Regions from separate parts of the Paraliobacillus sp. X-1268 genome, predicted to be linked through region 2. Evidence: riboswitches for the same ligand, from Rfam matches in the RefSeq annotation. Region 2 holds a riboswitch; the other holds the start of a gene.
The links. A riboswitch is a leader RNA that binds a small molecule or an ion and turns the genes downstream of it on or off. The one in region 2 is predicted to bind glycine.
Positions count from the first base shown of each region.

Region 1: it holds a riboswitch for glycine, as region 2 does, so the genes downstream of both, gcvT (glycine cleavage system aminomethyltransferase GcvT) here and D2K62_RS06565 (ACT domain-containing protein) in region 2, are expected to answer to the same signal.

Region 1 covers NZ_QJSK01000001.1:6,356-10,759, forward strand. Annotated here, with positions in the region: gene D2K62_RS00055 (YqhG family protein) at 1-93, opposite strand, end outside; gene D2K62_RS00060 (DEAD/DEAH box helicase) at 71-1,741, opposite strand; glycine riboswitch at 1,884-1,975, shown strand; gene gcvT (glycine cleavage system aminomethyltransferase GcvT) at 2,140-3,243, shown strand; gene gcvPA (aminomethyl-transferring glycine dehydrogenase subunit GcvPA) at 3,256-4,404, shown strand, end outside.
Region 2 covers NZ_QJSK01000003.1:65,369-69,772, reverse strand. Annotated here, with positions in the region: gene D2K62_RS06575 (RDD family protein) at 1-104, shown strand, start outside; gene D2K62_RS06570 (PFL family protein) at 219-1,580, opposite strand; gene D2K62_RS06565 (ACT domain-containing protein) at 1,598-1,870, opposite strand; glycine riboswitch at 1,978-2,055, opposite strand; gene gndA (NADP-dependent phosphogluconate dehydrogenase) at 2,733-4,151, shown strand; gene zwf (glucose-6-phosphate dehydrogenase) at 4,216-4,404, opposite strand, start outside.

The sequences.
Region 1 (4,404 bases), on a different contig from region 2:
GATAGATAATTTCCCAGGACTATTTTCCTTTATTGTACATTGATTAGCGATAAAAAAGTCATGAAGGAAATTATGAAGATTCTCGATTGCCATGTGAATTCTCCTTCTCATAAGTTAATTGCGCATCTGAAATAACCGCAGATAAATTATCCATCTTAATCCTTACTTCACCATCTGTTTGAGATTCCTTAAATATTTTCTCCATCTCATTCTCAAGGTTTGTTAATTGTAAATCTGCAAGAATCGCATCTAAATTACCAATAACTCGTTCAAACAAATGAATTTTTTCATATAATAATCGCAGAATATGATCCTCAATTGTATTCTTGATCGCAAAATTATAAATTTGTACATCGTTCTTTTGACCATAGCGGTGAATTCGACCAATCCTTTGTTCTAGACGCATTGGATTCCATGGTAAATCATAGTTAATCATTTTGTTGCAGAATTGAAGATTAATTCCTTCTCCTCCAGCTTCAGTCGCAATTAATACTTGGGCTTTATCTTTAAACAACTGACGCATCCAATCTTTTTTGCCTCGTTTAAATCCACCTCTAAATGGTACAGAGGTAATATTGTTTTGTTGTAAAAACCATTGTAAATAAACTTGCGTGGCTCTGTATTCGGTAAATATAATGCATTTTTCGTCCGATTGTTTTATTAATTCCACCACTTTAATTGCTTTCGAGTGGTTTGGTAACTCTCCTAGTTTACCTAAAAACTCTTTGTATTCATTTGCATATATACCCGCATTATCATTCTCTAAGTTTTTCTTAATCGAAAGAAAGCAAGCTTCACGTGAAGAACATAATTCACGTAAATAAGTAATTGCTGAAAAATGCGGTGCTTCTATTGTGATTTTTTTTAATTGTTCATATGCTTGCATTTCTTCATCTGTAAATTCAATTTGAATCGTTTCCACTTTTCGTTTTGTCCAATCAATGCCAGTTTCTAGTCTAAGGTTACGCACCATTACTTTTTGAACAAGTTTTTTCAAGTGTATATCTTGATCAAGATTTTTAATGTTTTTACCGAATTTTTCTGCAAATGTTTGGTAATCTCCTAGAAAGCCAGGTTTTAATATGGAAACGAGATTAAAAATATCACTTAACTTATTTTGAATAGGAGTAGCAGTTAATAACAAACAATATTTTTTCTGTAGAGATCGAATAAATTGATAATTCTTTGTTTGATGATTCTTTAATTTATGTGCTTCATCTACTAAAACAAAGTCGTATTTTTGTTGTAGAATAATCTCTCGATGTGGATCTCTTTTTGCTGTATCTATTGAAGTAATTATAATGTTGTCTTGGTCCCATATTGGGCGTTTTCTAGTTGTTACAACTGGAATATAAAACTTTTGCGTTAATTCTAATGCCCATTGATTAACTAGCGATGCAGGGACGAGAATTAGTGCTTTTTTTACTAACCCACGCATCATATATTCTTTTAAGACTAATCCAGCTTCAATCGTTTTTCCTAAGCCTACTTCATCAGCTAAAATAGCTCTACCATTCATTTCTTCTACTACTTGCTCAGCACAAGATAATTGATGTGATAAAAAAGTAACATGTGGTAATAATCTAGGTGCTTGTAATCCAGAAAAGTCATGGGTTAAAGTTGTTAAAGTAGCTTGATAAGATAAATCGAACAATTCCCATGAGCTAAATGGACCGTCTGCATTTACTTTTTCTTCTAAACTCTCGATAAATTTCGGATCTCTTTTTAATTCAATTTCCACGAAAGTCCACCTTCCGAACTATTTTTGATTTTTTTCTGTTTTCATTCGCCATTAATCTAAAATCATGCTATAATTATGTTGATTTCAAGTAAAAAAACAATGTAAATTCTAGTATGTCCAAATTTAATAATTTTACAAGCGAATGAAGATAATAGGAGAGATCACTATAATGTGACGCCGAAGGAGCAAGTATGTAATACGAATCTCTCAGGCAAAAAAGACTTTTATCTGACGCAACTCTGGAGAATGTTTATCAATGAATAAACTACCCAAGAAGCAAGTCCATTGAAAAGATGGATGAATCTTTCTGGTACAAGGACAGGGAAATTATCATAAATATGATAATTTCACCTGTCTTTTTATTTGACTAATTTAAGTTTGAGAGGGGTTTTGAGTAAATGGAAGAATTGAAGAAAACACCATTATTCTCCGAGTATGAAAAATTCAATGCTAAAACAATTGATTTTGGTGGATGGGCATTACCAGTCTATTTTACTGGTATTAAAAATGAACATCATGTAACAAGAAATAAAGTCGGTTTGTTTGATGTATCACATATGGGAGAAATACTTGTAGAAGGAAAAGAAGCAGAAGCTTTCTTGCAAAAGATGCTTACAAATGATCTGTCAAATCTTAGCTCAAATCATGCGCAATACACAATTATGTGTTATCCAGATGGTGGAACAGTGGATGACCTAATTGTTTATCAGTTAGCTAATGAGAAGTATTTATTAGTAGTGAATGCTGCTAATATAATAAAAGATTTTAACTGGTTAATGAAACATAAAGTGGAGCAGGTAACGATCACGAATCAATCAGAAAAATTCGTTCAATTAGCTATACAAGGGCCAAAGGCTGAACAAGTGTTGCAAAAAGTAATTGATAAGAAATTAGCTAATATTAAGTTTTTTGAATTTTCACAAGATGTATCTTTTAATGGATTAGATGACAAAGCACTGATCGCGCGAACAGGTTACACGGGTGAAGATGGTTTTGAAATATATATTGCAGTGAATAGTGGTGTAGCACTATGGAAAACAATCATCGAGGCAGGTAAAGACGAAGGGATTCAACCGATTGGTCTTGGCGCAAGAGATACATTAAGGTTTGAGGCTAATTTAGCATTGTATGGTCAAGAACTGAGCTCAACTATTTCACCAATTGAAGCAGGACTAGGGTTTGCGGTTAAAACAAATAAAAAAAATGATTTTATAGGTAAAAAGTTATTACTACACCAAAAAAAAGAGGGTCCACAACGTAAATTGGTAGGGATAGAAATGGTCGGAAAAGGGATACCGCGTCATGGTTACTCAGTTATGAATCAAGAGGAAGAAATAGGATTTATTACGAGCGGAACACAATCACCAACTTTAAATAAAAATATTGGTTTAGCACTAATAGCAGCAGATTATGCAATAGAAGGAAGTCTCGTAAATGTACAAATTAGAAAAAAGCAAGTCCAAGCTAAAGTAATTGCTACACCGTTTTATAGAAGGGGATAAGGGGGAGAAAAAATGGAGTTTCGCTACTTACCAATGACACAAGAGGATAAAAAGGAAATGTTAGACACTGTTGGTGTATCTACTACAGATGAGCTATTTGAGGATATACCTAATGAATTACGTTTACAGAAAGAATTACAGTTAAAAAAGCCAGCAAATGAAGCGCAATTAATGCAGGAGTTAACTGCTCTAGCAAAGAAAAATGTGAACACGAAGACACATACATCCTTTTTAGGTGCAGGTGTTTATGATCACTACATTCCATCAGTAGTTGATCATATAATCTCTAGATCAGAATTTTACACTGCTTACACACCTTATCAACCTGAAATTTCACAAGGCGAATTGCAGGCTATTTTTGAATTTCAAACGATGATCTGTGAATTAACTGGTATGGATGTAGCAAATTCCTCGATGTACGATGGACCAACTGCATTAGCGGAAGCAACCAATCTTAGTGCTGCACAAACAAAGAGAAAAAAAGTACTTGTTTCTAAAACAGTCCATCCTGAATCTAGAGCAATAATTGAAACGTATGGAAAAGGTCAAGGTATTGAAATTATAGAAATACCTGAAAAAGATGGATTAACTGATTTAGGTATGCTTGAGACGTTAGTAGATGAAACGGTAGCAAGTGTTGTTATTCAGTATCCAAACTTTTTTGGTCAAATAGAGCCACTAGCTACTATAAGACAAGTGATGAATAATAGTAAAGCTATGTTTGTCGTATCTAGTAATCCTTTAGCACTAGGGTATTTAACACCACCAAGTGAATTTGGTGCTGATATTGTTGTTGGTGATACACAGGTATTTGGAATCCCTGCACAATTTGGTGGGCCGCATTGTGGCTATTTTGCAACTTCGAAGAAACTAATGCGTAAAGTTCCTGGAAGGTTGGTAGGGCAAACCGTAGATGAAGATGGAAAAAGAGGTTTTGTTTTAACTCTTCAAGCTCGAGAACAGCATATCAGAAGAGATAAAGCGACTTCTAATATTTGTTCAAATCAGGCATTAAACGCTCTGGCATCTTCAGTTGCAATGAGTTCATTAGGTAAAAAAGGTATTAAACAGATGGCTTGGCAAAACATGCAAAAAACTTACTATGCAAAAAAAATGCTCGAAAAACAAGAAATAGAAGTTATCTATCAAGGTGCATTATTT
Region 2 (4,404 bases):
CTAAAATAGATCGAACAGTTGATAACAAGGATACTGTTTATATAGAAAATACTTTATTTGTTTTATATCTATATATGAAAGACGAATGGGAATTTGAATTGTAAATGTTAATCTGTAAACAAGAAAAACCTATCTCTCAAGAAATTGAGAGATAGGTTTTTAGTTAAATAGAAAGAATCGACAAATGTATTACGACCATAAATATGTTATGCAATCCTTTAATTGATTAATGCTTGGAGTGGAGCAGGAATTCTACCACCACGTTGAATCATTTTTGCGGAACTGAAAGGATTGACACCCATAACAGGTGCACGACCTAGTAGACCACCAAATTCAACAACGTCTCCTTCTGTTTTTCCAATTACAGGAATGACACGAACTGCTGTCGTTTTTTTATTGATCATGCCAATTGCTGCTTCATCTGCTATGATTGCTGACAATGTTTCTGGTGTTACATCTCCAGTAAGTGCAATCATATCAAGGCCTACGGAACAGACACATGTCATCGCCTCTAATTTAGAAAGACTAAGGGAATTATTCTCAATTCCACGAATCATACCGTTATCCTCACTAACAGGAATAAATGCACCGCTTAATCCACCGACATAAGAACTTGCCATTGCTCCACCTTTTTTAACTGCATCATTCATTAATGCTAAAGCCGCTATTGTTCCATGTGTACCAACACTTTCTAAACCAATTTCTTCTAAAATTTCAGCTACACTATCGTTTGTAGCATTTGTAGGTGCTAATGAAAGATCCATAATACCAAATGGTACATTTAGTCGCTCGGCAACAACACGTCCTAACAATTCACCAGCTCTTGTAATTTTAAATGCTGTCTTTTTGATGATGTCGGCAACTTCACCAAGATCAGCATTTGGAAACCGTTTCAATGCATTTAAAACAACGCCAGGACCACTTACCCCTACACTTAATACCGCTTCACCTTCACCGGCGCCATGAAATGCTCCAGCCATGAATGGATTATCTTCAACTGGATTACAGAAAACAACGAGCTTCGCACAACCGATACTACTATTGTCTTTTGTTAATTCAGCAGTTTCTTTAATGATTGTACCCATTTGTTTAACAGCATCCATATTAATACCTGTTCGAGTTGTTGCGATGGATATGGAGGCACAAACACGTTCTGTCACACTAAGTGCTCTAGGAAGTGCATCAAGCAGTGTCTGATCGCCTTTACTAATGCCTTTATGTACTAAAGCAGAATACCCACCAATGAAATCGACACCCAATTTTTTGGCTGCTTTATCGAGCGTTTGCGCTAATTCAACTGCTTGATCAACAGTTGCTTTTCCTAAAATTTCAGCTACAGGTGTAATAGCTATTCGCTTATTAATAATTGGAATACCATATTCTTTTTCTACTTGCTCTGCAATCGGTTTTAGTTGATCCGCATATGAAGTGATCTTATCATATACATTTTGTTTTACTTTTTCAAAGTCTGAATCAGCACAATCTCTCAGGCTAATCCCCATTGTAACGGTTCTAATATCAAGACTTTCCATTTGTACCATCCGAATTGTTTCTTGGATTTCCGTAAAAGCTATTGCCATTATATTGTCACACTCCTTTAGATCCGATGCATTGCTTGAAACACGTCTTCAAGCTGTATGCTAATAGTTAATCCTAATTCTTTTTCAATTTCTTTAAATTGTTGAAGTAGTGCATCTAAATCTTCTCCACTTTCAATTTCTACTAGCATCATCATGGTGAAAAAATCCTGTAAGATTGTTTGGCTTATATCTAGTACATTCATTTTGTTTTCTGCTAATACATTTGTCACTTTTGCAATGATTCCTACTTGATCTTTCCCGATTACACTTACTACTGCACGCTTTTTCATGCAAATCACCTCACTATATAATTTAGAGTTATTTCTATAACCAATTAAAAAAGATTGGAATCTTTCTCCAATCTCAGTGATAATAACAGTAAACATAAAGGTTATGTCTAGTTTCTTCTGTCCTGTTGCCTGAGATTGTGAATCCTTCGGCGTCGTTTAAAAACGATCTCTCCAGAAGCTGCTCCTATTATAGTGTTACCCATAATAATCACTGCGATTATAAAATAAATAGATAAACAGATCGTACCAGTTTAGAACGTGGTCGTCAATATAATCTAAAGAAATTGGAAAGGGGTACCTTTCAGTTGAAAGGTACCCCTAGAATAACTTGCCATTTTCACAAGTAAAAATTTTATTTAATTTCTATTTATCTCATTAAATTGCCGCGGTATCTCCACCTGGAAGTTTTTACTAACCTAAACGATGTAAGCCCTACCTCTCCTACATCCTTACGACTCCAAAGTCGATCCAGTGTGAATAAGTCTTGCTAATTGTATATGGTTCCTTCATACACTTTCAAAAAACATTGGCAGATGCCATAATTTTAACTTGCTTCATTTTAAATTGCTTGGCTAAGCTCTAGAAAATATTTTATTACAAAAGCGTTGATTTGTCAAGTTGGTAGCTTTTTAAATAAGGTTTTGATTCCATTAGTAAGTTATGCACATAGTTATTTTGTAATTAAATTGATGTATTAATAGAATTTTTCAAAAAATTCAATTGCAAGATAAGCTAGCTTGTTATAAGTTTATAGAGGGAGTGAAATAATCCTTTAGATAACTAGTACGGCAGAGTTGCAAGGTAAAGAATTTCAACGTATGATAGAAAGAGGATTTTTAATTAAAAAAGGAGCGAAAATACTATGGTAAAACAACAATTCGGAGTAATCGGTTTAGCTGTAATGGGGAAAAATGTTGCCATGAATGTGGAGAGTAGAGGATATTCTTTATCTGTATATAACAGAACATTCCAAAAAACAGAAGACTTTTTGAAAAATGAAGCAGAAGGAAAAAACTTCTTTGGTGCAAAATCAATTGAAGAATTTGTTGATTCATTAGAAAAGCCTCGTAAGATCTTACTTATGGTTCAAGCAGGTGCTGCTACTGATGCAACAATAGAAACATTGAAACCTCTTCTTGATAAAGGTGATATCTTAATTGATGGTGGAAATACCTTCTTCAAAGATACAATTAGAAGAAATAAAGAATTAGATCAATCAGGTATTCACTTTATTGGTACAGGTGTATCTGGTGGAGAAGAGGGTGCACTTAAAGGACCTTCTATTATGCCAGGTGGTCAAAAAGAAGCGTATGATCTTGTTTCTCCTATCTTAGAGGCTATTTCAGCTAAAGTAGACGGCGAACCTTGTGTCACTTATATTGGGCCAAACGGAGCAGGTCATTATGTTAAAATGGTACATAATGGTATTGAATATGGAGATATGCAATTAATCGGTGAGGCGTACTTCATGCTGAAGAATATTCTTGGTTATGATGCTGATCAATTACACAAGGTGTTCGCTGAATGGAATAAAGGGGAATTAGACAGTTATTTAATTGAAATAACGGCAGATATTTTCACGAAAAAAGACGATGAAACAGGTAAGCCAATGGTTGATATGATTCTTGATACTGCAGGTCAAAAAGGTACAGGTAAATGGACTAGTCAGAGTTCGTTAGACTTAGGTGTTCCATTACCAGTTATAACAGAATCTGTATTTGCTCGGTTCATCTCTGCTATGAAAGATGAACGTGTGAAAGCAAGCAAAATATTAAGTGGCCCTTCAGCTCAGGATGCACCTTATGAAGGTGATAAGGATGAGTTAGTAGAAGCAATTCGTAAAGCACTTTATATGAGTAAAATTGTTTCATATGCGCAAGGTTTCGCACAAATGCGTGCAGCATCAGATGAGAATGATTGGAACTTACGTTATGGTGATATAGCGATGATCTTCCGTGGTGGCTGTATTATTAGAGCGCAGTTCTTACAAAAAATTAAAGAAGCTTATGATCGTGAACCTGCTTTAGCAAATCTATTATTAGATTCATACTTCAAGGGTATCGTTGAGGACTATCAAACATCGTTACGTAAAGTTCTTTCTATTGCGATGGAACGGGGTATTCCTGTACCAGGCTTCGCTAGTGCATTAGCTTATTATGATAGTTACCGTACAGAAACGTTACCAGCCAATTTATTGCAGGCTCAACGTGATTACTTTGGTGCACATACGTATCAACGAATTGATAAAGAAGGTACTTTCCATACAGAATGGTTAAGCTAATAAAAGTGAAAAGAAGCTATTCATCATCATGATGAATAGCTTCTTTTCTTACATTTAATTTAAGTTAAATTGTCCACCAATGAAAACCATCATTTTCTAATAGTTCGTCGGCTGCTTTTGGTCCGTTTGTTCCAGAAGTATAGTTCGGAAACTCATCGGAAGACTTTTCACTCCAAGCTTTGGAGATTATATCAACATATTGCCAAGATAATGCCACTTCATCCCAATGAACAAAATTAGTAGAATCCCCGTG